DNA from 2 places in the Mitsuaria sp. CC2 genome. Region 1 is predicted to be linked to the other one. Evidence: riboswitches for the same ligand, from Rfam matches in the RefSeq annotation. Region 1 holds a riboswitch; the other holds the start of a gene.
What was found. A riboswitch is a leader RNA that binds a small molecule or an ion and turns the genes downstream of it on or off. The one in region 1 is predicted to bind thiamine pyrophosphate.
Positions count from the first base shown of each region.

Region 1 (7,158 bases):
GAGGGGAGGGCGGTCATGGGGAGTGCTCCAGGAAAGGCGCGGCCAGGCCGGCCGTGTCGAGCAGACGCTCGACCAACGCCGGCGCGAGCAGCCATCCGTGCCGGTACAGGCCGTTGATGCGCAACAGGCCGGGCTCGTGATGGAGGAAGGGCAGGTTGTCGGGCAGCGCCGGCCGGAGATGCCGGTCGAGCCGCACGATGCGCGCCTCCGACAGCGCCGGCAGCACGCTCTGCGCCGCCGCCATCAGCTCGACGGCGGAGCGCAGCGAGACCGGGCTGCGGTCCTCGCTCTCGATCTCGCTGGCGCCGACGACGATCTCCGCGTCCGAACGCGGCACGAGATAGACGCGATGCCGCGGATGCAGCAGCCGGACGGGCCGGCGCAGACCGTGCCCCGGCAGGGACAGCGTGACGATCTCGCCGCGGACGCCGCGCAAGGGCTGCGGCGGCCGCGCGCCCAGCCCGCGGGCATCGATCGCCCAGTCGCCGTGCCAGTGCCCGCCGTCAGCGAAGTGCAGTGCGCCGGGCACCACCTGGTCGACGGGACGCGACCAGTGCCAGCGCGCCGCGGCAGCCGTCGCGCCCGCGTGCAGCGCGGCCATCGCGGGCACCGGCGCGATGAGGCCTTCCCGCGGCAGCAGCCAGCCGCGCAGGCCCGGCGCCAGCATCGGTTCCAACGTGCGTAGCGCGTCCATGTCGAGCGGCTCCGCGCCCGGCATGCGCCTCAGCGCACGCTCCGCCGCGCCCAGGTCCGCACGATGTGACAGCAGCAGACTGCCCTCGATGCGCAGCGGCACGGGGCCCGGTGCCGGACTTGATCTCGAGGACGACCTCGAGACCGGGGTCGAGTCCGGTGCCGTCCCGGACAACGAGGCCACGATGTCGGGCCACAACGCGAGCGATCGCCAGCCCAGCGCGGCGATCTCCGCGCCGCCCTGTTCCTGCTCGGCGAGCGGACTGAGCATGCCGGCGGCGCTGAACGCGGCCGCGCCCTGCGCGTCGAACGCGGGCGCGGGACCGGACGACGCGTCGAAGACCTCGACGGCGTGACCGGCCCGAGAGAGTGTCCACGCGAGCAGGCGTCCGGCGAGCCCCGCCCCGGCGATGGCGATCGCGGCCATCGCGATCAGGCCTGGCGGATCGGGATGTAGAGCTCGCCGCCGCCGGCGAGGAACTCGGCGCTCTTCGCCTTCATGCCCGCGGCGTCCGCTTCCAGCTGCGCGCTGTACTCCCGCACGTCCTGCGTGATCTTCATCGAGCAGAACTTCGGTCCGCACATCGAGCAGAAGTGCGCCACCTTCGCGCTGTCCTTGGGCAGGGTCTCATCGTGGAACGCGCGCGCGGTTTCCGGATCGAGGCCGAGGTTGAACTGGTCCTCCCAGCGGAACTCGAAACGCGCCTTGGACAGCGCGTCGTCGCGCGCCCGGGCCGCCGGATGGCCCTTGGCGATGTCGGCCGCGTGCGCCGCGATCTTGTAGGCCATCAGGCCCTGCTTGACGTCGTCGCGGTCGGGCAGCCCCAGGTGCTCCTTCGGCGTCACGTAGCACAGCATCGCGCAGCCGAACCAGCCGATCATCGCGGCGCCGATGCCGCTGGTGATGTGGTCGTAGCCCGGCGCGATGTCGGTGGTCAACGGCCCCAGCGTGTAGAACGGCGCCTCGTCGCAGTGCTTGAGCTGCTCGGTCATGTTGGCCTGGATCATGTGCATCGGCACGTGCCCCGGACCTTCGATCATGGTCTGCACGTCGTGCTTCCACGCGATCTTCGTCAGCTCGCCCAGCGTGCGCAGCTCGGCGAACTGCGCTTCGTCGTTGGCGTCCGCCAGCGAACCCGGCCGCAGCCCGTCGCCCAGCGAGAAGCTCACGTCGTACGCCTTCATGATCTCGCAGATCTCCTCGAAGTGCGTGTACAGGAAGTTCTCGCGGTGGTGCGCGATGCACCATTTCGCCAGGATGGAGCCGCCGCGCGACACGATGCCGGTGCGGCGCTTGACCGTCATCGGCACGAAGGGCAGCCGCACGCCGGCATGGATGGTGAAGTAGTCGACGCCCTGTTCGGCCTGCTCCACCAGCGTGTCGCGGAACAGCGCCCAGGTCAGGTCCTCGGCCACGCCGCCGACCTTCTCCAGGGCCTGGTAGATCGGCACGGTGCCGATGGGCACGGGGCTGTTGCGCAGGATCCAGTCGCGCGTGGTGTGGATGTTGCGGCCGGTGGACAGGTCCATCACCGTGTCCGCACCCCAGCGCGTCGCCCACACGAGCTTCTCGACCTCCTCCTCGATGCCCGAGCTCACGGCCGAGTTGCCGATGTTGGCGTTGACCTTGACCAGGAAGTTGCGGCCGATCGCCATCGGCTCGACTTCCGGGTGGTTGATGTTGGCCGGGATGATGGCGCGGCCGCGGGCGACCTCGTCGCGGACGAACTCGGGCGTGATGATCCCGGGGATCTGCGCGCCCAGGCCCTGGCCGCGCAGGCGCTGTTCGCGCTCGGTGTCGGACAGGTACTCGTGCATCCAGGCGCGGCGGCCGTTCTCGCGGATCGCGACGTACTCCATCTCGGCGGTGACGATGCCGCGCCGCGCGTAGTGCATCTGCGTCACGTTGGCGCCCGGCTTCGCGCGACGGGGCGGGCGCGTCAGCGCGGCGCTCTGCGCGCGCAGGGCGTCCTGCTGCGCGGCCTCGCGCAAGCCGTCGTCGAAGAGCTGAATGGCGCGGCCGGCGTAGGGCTCGGTGTCGCCGCGCGACTCGACCCAGGCCGCGCGCGTGGCGGGCAGGCCGCGGCGCACGTCGGTGGCGACGGCGGGATCGGTGTACGGGCCGGAAGTGTCGTAGACCGCAAGTCGTTCGCCGTTGGTCAGCGCGATCTCCCGCAGCGGCACGCGCAGGTGCGGATGCAGCACGCCGTGCTCATGCGTCTTGGTCGAGGAGGGCAGCGGGGCGCGGCTGGCGGCGAGGCGCTCGTGGAAGGTGGCGTCGGCGGGGGTCAGGTCGTTCATCGGGGTCTCCGGTTGGGCGCCGGAGGCTGGACCGATCAGGACGGGCAGGCGCGCAGGAGAGGGCCGGATGGACCGGGCCTTCCGCGCCGTCCGGGCACGGGGCCGGGAGGGCGCACTTCGGGAAGGCAGGCTCTTCTTACGCCGGTACGAACCGGATCAAGTTCAGCGGGTCCACGGCTTCATCGCCATGTCTCAGCCCGTGTCGTCGGTGCGCGGCGCGCATCGTCGACCCAGGGCTCCCCGGAGCAGGCGCGCAGTATAGGCCGCGCAACACCCGGCCCGGGCGGGACGTGAATTCCTAGACGCCAGCCCGATGTCAAGGGACATCGGAGGTACTGTTACATCCTGATTCCGGGGAAACACCGAGGGGCCGTCACCACGGTGACTTCTTACACTGCGGCGCTCAGGCCGGGGCGCGAAGAAACCGATTTCAACAGCAGCAGACAAGACCGGCGTTGTCTCCAAAAGAGAGCAACCAGCGCAACAAGAGGGTGGAGTGATGAGCAGCCGTAGTCTTCTGAGCGTGCCGCGCCGCGGCCTGGCGGTGTGTCAGGTCTTGACCCTGTCCTTGATCGCCGTCGCCGCGCAGGCGCAGACCGCGCCGGCGGCGGCCACGTCCGCCGCAGTGGTCGATTCCAAGACAGCACCGATGAGCGACGTCGACCGCGCCAAGCGCGACGCCGACAAGGTGTTCCAGTGGATCAAGTTCCACGCCGAGAAGGGCGAGAAGAAGCCCGCGCACGAGACAAAGCCCGAAGCGCCCAAGCCGGTCGCCCGACCCGTGGCCACGACCGCCCCCGCGCCGGTCGCGCGCCGGCCGGAACCCGAACCCGCCGTCGAGCGTCCACTCGCAGCACGCGCGGGGGACACGGCCTCGGTGCCAGTGGTTGCCTCGCCGACGCCCGCGCCTGCGGGGATCGGTCAATCCGCCGCGCAGACGATCGCGCCGCCGTCGTCCGTGCCGCAGCCGATGTCCGAAGCGCCGGCGCCGCAGGTCGTGTCGATGGCCGCGCCGTCGACCGCCGCGCCGGCCGGCAAGGCGCCCGAGCCTGAACCCGACGACGAACCCGTGCCGCTGAAGCTGCTGCGCAAGGTCGATCCCGAATATCCGCGCGCGCTGCTGGCGCAGCAGCGCGCCGGCTCGGTGCAGGTGCAGTTCACCGTGCGCCCCGACGGCTCCGTCGACAACGCGCAGGCGATGCGGTCGCCGGACCGCAAGCTCAGCACGGCCGCGGTCAACGCGGTCAAGCAGTGGCGCTTCGCGCCGATCCCGACGCCGCGTCAGGTCAGCGTGGAGATCGGCTTCCAGGTCGAATGACGCACCCGGGCGATCGCTGATCGGACGGGACGTCGATGCACGCCGCGACCTGCGCGGCGGCCGCGAACCGGAACGGCGTGGAGCGCGCACCAAAGCCCCCTGTCCATGCCGATCCAGGGGCGCCATGCATTCGTTGCCGTCTTCTTCCTCTCCTCCGTCTTCCCTTCCGGCCGCGCCGGACGGGATGCCCGAAGGCGTCTGCAGGCTGGTTGTCGACTTCAGCGTCACGCCCACCTACGAGTCGGTCGTCAGGGCGCTGGTCGACCGGCCACAGACGTACTTCGACGGGACGATCCCGCTGGAAGCGTTCGCCCAGACGCCGATGTTCCAACGAACCTTGGAAGAGGTCGGGGCCGGGATCTTCCGGCTGGAGTTCCTGCTCGGCGGCAATCCCCGTTGGGTCTGTCTCCGCGACGCCTTCAACGAACTCACGGCGCGCCATACCGGCAACGCACCGGATCAGGCCAAGGCGCAGTGCAGCTTCCTCGGCGAGGGCAAGCGGGCGCTGCGCGCCTTGTGCGATTGCCTGGAAGCGACGGGAGCGCCCCCCGCGATGGTGGACCGGGTGCTGCGCGCTCTCGAGACGGATCTGCTGCCAGGCGGCGGCGCCCTGCCTGACGTGACGGCCGCGCTCGGTCGGGCCCTGGACGCGGCGCAGGACAGGTCGAGTCCGCAACGCCCCGCGGGTCTGCCGGGACCGCACCCGCGGTTGCCCGCGTCGCAGAAGCCCACGGCAGCGCCGGTGTCCCTGGCATCGCGTGCGACCGGACCCGCGTCGTTCTCGGCTGCCGCTTTCGCCAGCCAGGCGAAGCAGCGCTGGATCCGATCGATCCGGGAGCAGCGGCACTTCGCGAACCTGCCGGGGTTGACCGCGCCGGCGTTTCAAGGAGGGTCCGATTTTCCCGAAGCGCGGTTGGAGTTGTTCCGTACCTTCATGTGGTTGAGGACGCTGCTGCTCGGAGAAGGCGACGTGGCCCACGTGAGGGGGGTGATCGACGACCTGGCGCGCCGGCTCAAGGATCAGGAGGGGCCGCTGACCCGGGACGATTTCGAACTGTATGGCAATGGCAAGCGCGACCTGCTCCTGCTGTGCGAGGCCCTGCACAGGGATCCCCGGCCGGGCACCGTGGCGGCGGCCTGCCGGGAGCTGCGGCTGGCGTTCGACGGTTCCGGTGACTTCTGCGTGACGCCGGCCGGAGCGATCGCGGAGGCGCTCTCGGCCGTGGAGGTGGAAGGCGCTGCGTCTGCACGAAGCCGTCTCGATCAACGGCTCGTCGAAGGCGTCGATCGTCTTGCGGCGTTGGCTTGCCATTGCGGTCTGACGCCGAAGGACTCGACGGAGAAGTTCCTCGCCCGATTCCAGGGGGCGAAGCCGCACGGCGGGCAGAACGATCCCGTCGGCAACCTGCACCTCTTCGGGCTCGACATGCTGGAGAGCGTGCTGGCGAGCATGCTGGAGGTGGTGTCGGACCCGGACGGCGCCGGAGCCGGCGTGTCACCCACCCTGGATCGGCTGGTCGCCGAACTGGGGCGATCGAACGACCCGACGGGCGCGATCCTGTCGGCCCGCCACCGACTCTCGACCGTCCTCGCGCCGGGACTGCCACAGGACCTGGCCGACCGCATCCGAGGCGACGTGGTCGATGACGCGGTCCGCAGGCAGGGCCTGGCGCTGCTGCCCGACCTGCCGGAGGACGACCGGGAGCGGCTCCTCCAATGCGAAGCGATGGCGGTGAAGGACCAACTCGGCATCGACTACATCGTCGGCGGCATCGATCGAGGGCCCTCGACCTCGGGCCTGTTCGACACCTCGTCGTCCCGCCTGCTGACGCTGCTGGAGGCCTGCGATCGGGCGGTCGAGGAGGCCCTGCGCCGGCGAGGCGCCTGAGCGCGCCCGTGCCCGCCGCCTACATCCCGTACATCGCCGCCTGATCGAACGGCGTGAGCGCCGCGGCCATCGCGTCCAGGAACAGCCGCGTGCGCAGCGGCATCAGGCGACGCTGCGGGAACACCGCCCAGCACGTCGACGGCTCCGCGCACCAGGCCGGCAGCACGCGCAGCAGCTCGCCGCGATCGACGAAGGCCTGCGCGTACTGGTTGCCGACCCAGGTGATGCCCAGGCCCGCGCGGGCCATCTGCAGCAGCATGTCCGGCGCGTTGACCAGCGTGCGGCTGTCGGGCACGCCGACCCATTCGATGCGCTCGTCCGCCTGGGCGTCGACGTTGCCGAACAGCCGCCACGGCAGCGGCTCGCCGGCGCGGCTCAGGATCATCAGGCCGTGCATGCTCAGCAGCCCTTCGGGCAGTTGCGGCTCGCCGTGTCGCTCCAGGTATTGCGGTGAGGCATACAAGCCGCTGCTGAACATCGCCAGTCGCCGCGCCGCGAGTTGGCTGTCCGGCGGCAACTGGCCCATGCGCACCGCGATGTCGAAACCCTCGGCGATGAGGTCCACGCGCCGCGGCGAGAGATCCAGCTCCAGCTGCACCTCCGGGTAGTCGCCGACAAAGCGGCTCAACATCGGCGTCAGCATCTGGTTGGCGAAATCCGCCGGCATCGAGACGCGCAGGCGGCCGGTCGGCCGCTGCTGCCGATGCAAGGCCAGCGCCAGCGCGCCGTCGACCTCGCCCGCCAGCACCCGCGCGTGCTCCAGCACGCCCTGGCCGAACTCGGTCAGCGTCAGCCGCCGCGTGCTGCGCTGGAGCAGCTTCTCGCCGAGCCGCTCTTCCAGCGCCGCGATCCGCCGCGACACGGTGGACTTCGGCAATTGCAGCCGCTCCGCCGCGCGGCTGAAGCTGCCGCTTTCGATCACGCGGGCAAAGACCAGCAGGTCGTCGGCATCGAGGCT
Region 1 is NZ_JARVXN010000015.1:161,751-168,908, reverse strand. Features, by position in the region: gene thiS (sulfur carrier protein ThiS) at 1-17, opposite strand, end outside; gene PV762_RS11165 (FAD-dependent oxidoreductase) at 14-1,120, opposite strand; gene thiC (phosphomethylpyrimidine synthase ThiC) at 1,126-2,994, opposite strand; TPP riboswitch at 3,111-3,247, opposite strand; gene PV762_RS11155 (energy transducer TonB) at 3,494-4,312, shown strand; gene PV762_RS11150 (hypothetical protein) at 4,497-6,200, shown strand; gene PV762_RS11145 (LysR family transcriptional regulator) at 6,220-7,158, opposite strand, start outside.

Region 2 (7,158 bases), on a different contig from region 1:
GGCTCAGCGTGCGGACACGCCTTCCGTGACGGCTCCCTTGCCTTCCTTGGCGGCGAAGCGCTGCACCAGGGCGGCGTACTTCGGGGATGCCTTCAGTTCAGCGTAGCGAGCCTCGGCCTTGGCGCGCTGGTTCAGCTCCAGCGAGCTGTCTTCGGTGCGGTCGACAGCAGCCAGGCCCGACTCGCGGTAGATCTCCAGATCGGCCAGCACTTCAGCGCGGCTCTTCTGGCTCTGCGTGATCGGATCGAGGTGGCTGTAGCTCTGCGCGAACGCCGGCACAGCAGCGGCGGACAGGGCGATGAGGGCGGTGGCGATCAGGGTCTTGGCGGTCATGATGGGTTCCTTTGAGAGCGCGTTGGATCGGGGTGTCTGGGGTCTTGGCCGGCTTCGTTTGCCGATGACTGAAGGTTAGATGCGAGCCTCGTTCGGATAAACGGCCGGCGTCGCAATGGGCCGTTGTGATCGCAGCAACAATCGCCTGCGCGCTCCTAAAAGCAAGACGCCCGGCATGAGCCGGGCGTCTTGCATGGGAGCGAACCGAAGGGCGTCAGTCCGTGGATCGCTCCACCGATACAGCGCGACCTGGGACGTTCACTCGGCCGAGGCGACGTGCGCGTCGACCGCGTCGGCGCTGCGGCGGCCGGTGATGTAGACGGTCGGGAGTTGCTCGCGCTTGACGCTGATCACCACCGGATCCAGCGTGACGATCGAGGCACGCATCTCGCGTTGACCTTGTGCATGAGCGATCCCGAGACCCAGGGCCAGCGCCGCGACAGCACCGAAGGCGACCGCCTTGACGGTGGTGTTGGTGGCGGAAGTGATGCTGAGGCGGGTGGCGTTCATGTCGATCTCCTGAAGGCGTTGGCTGTGTCGATGGAGTCAGTGTCGTCATCGACCCGGCCACTTGCGAGCGTCAGGAGACGAAGCTGCGCGGCGGCGGCGTGAACTGCATGGGCGGCGGACAAACGGGAAGCGCCTTCGGGCTTCCGGACGCCTCCAAAGCCCTCTTTTGGCCTCGCTAGACTCTCGTCCGCTCACCGGGACTGCCGGCGAGCGCCGACAACACGACCTGATTGATCCAACAGGCGACAACACGAGGAACAGGGATGGAGAGCAATCACCGGCACGAGCGCGAGACCTACGCCATCTTCGCGTCGCCCGACGACTACGCGTATCACATCGGCCAAGTGGTGAGCATCGGGGACGACGGCCTGCGGGTGCTGCGCAAGCAACTCTCGATCAAGACGCCCTATCGGATCGACGTCGTTCCCACCGAGCGGGTGTCTCATGCGGTCTACGACGCCAGGTTGGCACCGATGCGCATCGTGGCCGGTGTGATCGTGCTCCTTCTGCTGGCAGGGGTACTTTTCGGTCTCAGCGTCTATTGGAACGATCTCCAGCCGGGTACCCACATCCAGATCGGCATGCTGGCGCTGGCAGGTGGCTATGGATTGAGGTGGGCGTTCATGTCGCGCCAGCACCGACTGACGTTCCAGTTACACGACGGCACACGCCTTCGGTGGTTCTCGCGATCGGGCGACTTCAAATACAAGACGGGATCCGTCCATCGGGGCATCGAGCGACTCACTGAGCTCGGACTGCTCCGTCCTCCTCCGACGGCTCGATGAGCGCTTGGGCGCACGACCCGAGGACGAGCCTGGCCTGCTAAATCCCTGGACGCCAAGGTCCTCTGTGGGCCTCCCGCTAGAATCACCACCACTCACCGGCCCGTCCGGTGAGTTCGCTAGGGGTGCTGCGCCATCGATCCGTCGATGGCCCGGCTGAGAAAGTCCCTTTGAACCTGATTGAGGTAATCCTCGCGCAGGGAAGCATGCCTTCGACACGCCTCGTGTCCCGCACGCCGCCTTCTCATCGGCGTGCCCGGTTTGCCGACCTGCCATCGCATTTCTGGCTTCGGCACATCGATGGCAACTTCGTCCGCTCTGAATTCCTTCCCGCTGCATCGGCTCGCGATCGCGCTGATCGCCGGCGGCGTCTCGCTGCACGCCACCGCGCAGTCGACCGACTCTCCGGCCGGCACGCCGGCCAACGCGTCGGCCAATGCGCAGACCCCCTCCCCCGCCCTGCCCAGCGTTGTCGTCAAGGGCAAGTCCGACGCGCCCGTGATGGCCGGCGGCTTCGGCGACACGCCCGTCGCCAAGCTCCCGATCCAGGCCAGCCTCGTCAGCGCCGAGCAGCTCAACGACCGCGGCCTGTTCAACCTCGCCGGGCTGACGCTGCTCGACGCGAGCGTGGGCGACTCGTACAACTCGGCGGGCTACGTTTCCTACCTGAAGATTCGAGGCTACGACCTCGACAACCGCTTCAACTACCGCCGCGACGGCCTGCCGATCAACGCCGAGACCGCCCTCCCCCTCGCCAACAAGAGCAGCATCGAAGCCATCAAGGGCACGACCGGCATCCAGGCCGGCACCAGCGCGCCGGGTGGACTGGTCAACCTCGTGGTGAAGCGCCCGACGGTTGAGCTCACCAGCGTGCGCTTGGGCGTCAGCGAGCGCGGCACCGTCGAGTCCGCGATGGACTGGAGCCGCCGCTTCGGCGACGGTCACGGCAACGACAAGGCCTTCGGCCTGCGCGTCAACGTCGAGGCCGCCAAACTGCGCCCCGAACTGCGCGACGCCGACGGCAACCGCTGGATGATGGCCGTCGCCGGCGACTGGCGTGTCACGCGCGACACGCTGGTCGAGGCGGAGGTCGAGATCAACCGCCAGGCCCAGCCGAGCCAGCCCGGCTTCAGCCTGCTCGGCGACAAGCTGCCCGACGCGAAGGCCATCGACCCGCGCACCAACCTGAACAACCAGTCGTGGAGCCAACCGGTGGTCTTCGAAGGCCGCACCGCCTCGCTGCGCGTGCAGCATCAGTTGAACGCCGACTGGAAGCTGCAGGCGCACGCGGCGATCCAGCGCCTGGTGACCGACGACCGCCTCGCCTATCCCTTCGGCTGCACGGCCGGCGACGGCACGTATTACCCGAGCACCTACTGCCCCGACGGCACCTTCGATCAATACGACTTCCGCAGCGACAACGAGCATCGCGACAGCGACGCGCTCGACCTGTCGGCGCAGGGCAAGCTGACGCTGCTGGGCGTCGAGCACCAGGTGTCGACGGGCGTGCTGTTCTCGCGCTTCAAGAGCCGGCTGCAGGGCCAAGCCTACAACTGGGCGGGGACCGGCAACATCTGGGGCACGCTGCCGACGGTGGCCGACCCGACGCTCGGTTCGACCAACACCAACCGTACCGAGCGCAGCACCGAGGTCTACTTCCGCGACGCGATGCAGTTCAGCGCGCAGTGGCAAGGCTGGCTGGGCCTGCGGCACACGCGTCTGGATCGCGATTCGATCCAGGTCAACGTGCCCGCCGGCGAGGACAACGAGGCGACGAGTTATCGCCAGTCGGTCACGACGCCGTGGGTGGGCGTGAGCTACGCGATCGATCCGCAGCTGCTCGCGTATGCGAGCTGGGGCGAAGGCGTCGAATCGGCCGTCACGCCGCAACTGCCGATCTACGCGAACGCCGGCCGGGCGCTGTCGGCGATCCGCAGCAAGCAATGGGAGATCGGTCTGAAGTCGGGCAGCCGCACGGTGGACTGGTCGATCAACTACTTCGACATCAGCAAGCCGACGACGAACGACGTGACGGTGGTGGTGAACAACGTCGACCGGCTCGAGCGCCGCATCGACGGTGAGCAGAACCACCGCGGCGTGGAAGCGCAGGCGGATCTGAAGTGGACGGGCGGCGGCCTGATGGCGAGCGCGATGAAGCTGCACGCGCGCCGGGAGGGCAGCGCGGATGCGACGCTCAACGGCCTGAAGCCGACGAACGTGCCGGAGACGGTGCTGAAGCTGCAGGCGCGGCACAGCGCGGGCGTGCCAGGTCTTGAGCTGTTGGCCGGCGTGGTCTACGAAGGCAAGCGGATGGTCGTGCCGGACAACTCGGTGGCGATCCCGAGCTGGACGCGGCTGGACCTGGGCGCGCGCTTCGAGCAGAACGTGGGTCGGCAGTTGCTGATCTGGCGCGTCGGCGTGGACAACGCGACCAACCGTCGTGCGTGGCGCGAGTCGCCGTACCAGTACGACCACGTGTACCTGTACCCGCTCGCCAATCGCACATGGCGAGCGTCGGTGGAGTGGGTCTTGTGAGGTACTGATTTTTCTGTGTATACTCTTAGGCTCTGATCCCCGATAGCTCAGTCGGTAGAGCGCCGGACTGTTAATCCGTAGGTCCCTGGTTCGAGCCCAGGTCGGGGAGCCAAGATCAGATAACGAAGGTCCTCGGACCTTCGTTCTTTTTAAGCCAGTGTCCTACCGAAGATGCTGGCCCAAGAATTCAGATCGATTGGATCTGAGCAGACTTTTCCTCGATAGCTCAGTCGGTAGAGCGCCGGACTGTTAATCCGTAGGTCCCTGGTTCGAGCCCAGGTCGAGGAGCCAAAATTGAAGCCCCATTCGTGCAAGCGGATGGGGCTTTTTCTTTGTGGCGATCGACCTCGCACGACGTGCGGACTGCTGCTCGTGCAGGCACAGCGGTAGACGAAGCCTTGCGGATCTTTGGGCTTGCGCAAGCCCGTGTCTTCGGCAATCCCGGACTGCCAGTCCGTAGGCTCAACGTCGAAGTTCATTGTCGAACGAGGGCTTCCCGAGCGATCGACATGACGGAGACTCACCATCCATCGGTGCGCTCCGACTTCTGTCGATCGCAATCGACGGATACCCTTCGCAACGTTTCAGGTCAACTGCGCAGGGCGCCAGTGCGTTCGACCGGTTTCAGGGAGACATGACATGCACAAGATCCATCTGGCCGTGATCGGTGGACTGCTCGGCGTCTTCGCCGCCACCGGCGTCCAAGCCCAAGTCTGGAAATGCACCACCGCCGGCAAAACCCATTACTCGGACCAGCCCTGCGCGGCGAACGGCGAGCAGATGAGGCCGCAATCGCTGCAGAGCAACGTCATTGACACGTCTGCGGACCGGGCGGCAGCGGAGCGCGCCAAGGCTGCCGCTGAGCGAGAGCAGCAGCAAACCAACGGCGTGCAGGCTTCCCAGCCTGCGGCGCCTTCCAACTTCTGCCCTTCCGACCGCGACATCGCCGCGATGGAGACCAAGGCCAGTTCCATTTCGCTGAGCGCCGAAGCCAAGAAGTTCGTCCAGGACGAGATCCGCCGCGCTCGCCAATGCCAGAAGGGTCAGGGCAGCTACTCCGCTTCGGACTGGAACGTGAGCAAGCAAGCCGTCGACGCGCAGAGCAGCCTGACCGGCGGCGCCGATGCCCGCCGTCGCGCTGAAGCCATGCACAGCGCCGCCAACGTCAGCGAGGGCGACCGCATCGCGCGCCAGCGCGAAGCCGAAGAGCGCAACGCCAAGCGCGGCAGCTTGAACTACCAAGCCCCGCTGCGCGATCGTTGAAGATGGAAGACACTCTGCTCAAACCGAACGGGGAGGCAGAGTGGACACCACCGACATCCGTACCGACGCCAAAGTCGCCGTCCTTGTCGACTGCGACAACACGACGCCGGAGATCCTTCAGCACGCATTGAGCGTCGTCGCCCAGTTCGGGCGGGTGATCATTCGGCGCGGCTACGGCAATCACACGACGCTCGCGAACAAGTGGCAGGAGGCGCTGGTGCGCCTCGCCTTTACGCCTTGCCTGCAGTACCAGTACGCGGCGGGCAAGAACACCGCGGACATCGCCCTCGCGCTCGATGCCATCGAAGCGCTCTTCGATCGGCGCGCCGACACCTTCTGCATCGTCACCAGCGATTCAGACTTCGCCTATCTCTGCCGGAAGCTGCGGGAGCGCGGGTCGACCGTGCTCATCGTGGGCGAAGCAAAGACCCCCGCAGCACTGCGCAACGCGAGCGATCAATTCTTCGAGTGGACGCCGCCCGAAGTCGCCGCACCAGTCGCGGCCGAACCCACATCGACCGAGCCCGCTGCCGCCAAGCCAGCAGCCCCTGCACCAGCGTCCAAGCCGAAGCAGCGCCCGAAGGCGCTGGTCAACGCAGTGAAGCTGATGGCGGCCGACACGTCCGATGGCCGCGTCCATGTCGGAACGCTCGGCTCCTATCTGCGTCGCACCGATCCGGGTTTCTCGCCGCAGACCTTCGGGCATTCAGGGTTGGTCAGCATGCTCAAGACCTACGACTTGCTCAACGTGCGGCAGGAGCCCGGCGGCCACTGGACCGTCGCGCTCGCCGCCGGCAACAACGCCGCGTGACCGTCCCTCGGTCTGACCTTGGTCACACGCCGCGGCACGCATACTGCCCTGGTCTCCACGCCTTCCGTTCCCGATGAACAGCGACACCCTCCGCCTCCTCACCGAGGCCATGAACAACCGCAACCAGCGGGAACGCGCCTTTCGCGAGGACTATCACACCTACCTCGTCGAGCAGAAGGGCGAGACCGAGAGCCTTGAGGAACACCTCAGGCGCTACGCCTCAATGGCTGCATTCGGCCAACCGCTGCCCGCCGAGCTGATCGAGCGCTTCCAGCCCGCCATCCCGTTCCCCGCGGAGCTCGTCGAGTTCTATCGGCAGCACGGCTCGTTCAAGGGCGGCAACCGCCTGTCGACGTGGACCCTCCTGGACCTCGCCGAACTGGAGCGGAATCGCACCACCGATCGGGACTACGAGCGCTTCCATTCGCTCGGCCTCGCCGACATGATCAAGTACGTCTGGGGCAACGACCGACCCGAGGTCGACCTGGACAGCGGCGATGTGATCTTCAGCCGGGAGCAGCTGGAGTACCTCAACCAGAACTACCAGGTCGTGGGCTTCTGGACCGACGTCGACGCCGGCGAAGAGGCCCACTACTACCTCTACTACGACCAATCCGGTCGTTTCGGCCTGGCCCACCTGCACCAGGACGAATGGGACATCTTCGACCTGCTTGAGGAAAGCGGCGCCATCTACACCTGGGACGAAGTGATCGTCGCCTCCCTCGCCAAGATCGAGCAAGCGGAAGACGAGGCGGAAGGCTGAGGAAGGCGTCGGCCGTCGCTCAATGCGTCAACCGGCTCTTCCTCCAAGCCAGATAACCCCCCAGCTCCGTGAACGGCAGGAACCCTTCGTCATCCGGGTCCTCGGGCACTTCGCAGACTTCCACCAGATCGACGTCCGTCGCGGCCGCCTTCTCGCCGAGT
Region 2 is NZ_JARVXN010000003.1:14,987-22,144, reverse strand. Features, by position in the region: gene PV762_RS00775 (DUF4148 domain-containing protein) at 4-333, opposite strand; gene PV762_RS00770 (hypothetical protein) at 592-843, opposite strand; gene PV762_RS00765 (hypothetical protein) at 1,107-1,628, shown strand; TPP riboswitch at 1,737-1,845, shown strand; gene PV762_RS00760 (TonB-dependent siderophore receptor) at 1,926-4,160, shown strand; tRNA gene PV762_RS00755 (tRNA-Asn) at 4,197-4,272, shown strand; tRNA gene PV762_RS00750 (tRNA-Asn) at 4,376-4,451, shown strand; gene PV762_RS00745 (DUF4124 domain-containing protein) at 4,800-5,423, shown strand; gene PV762_RS00740 (NYN domain-containing protein) at 5,464-6,234, shown strand; gene PV762_RS00735 (hypothetical protein) at 6,308-6,997, shown strand; gene PV762_RS00730 (hypothetical protein) at 7,017-7,158, opposite strand, start outside.
Region 2: another riboswitch for thiamine pyrophosphate. It lies ahead of PV762_RS00760 (TonB-dependent siderophore receptor); the one in region 1 lies ahead of thiC (phosphomethylpyrimidine synthase ThiC).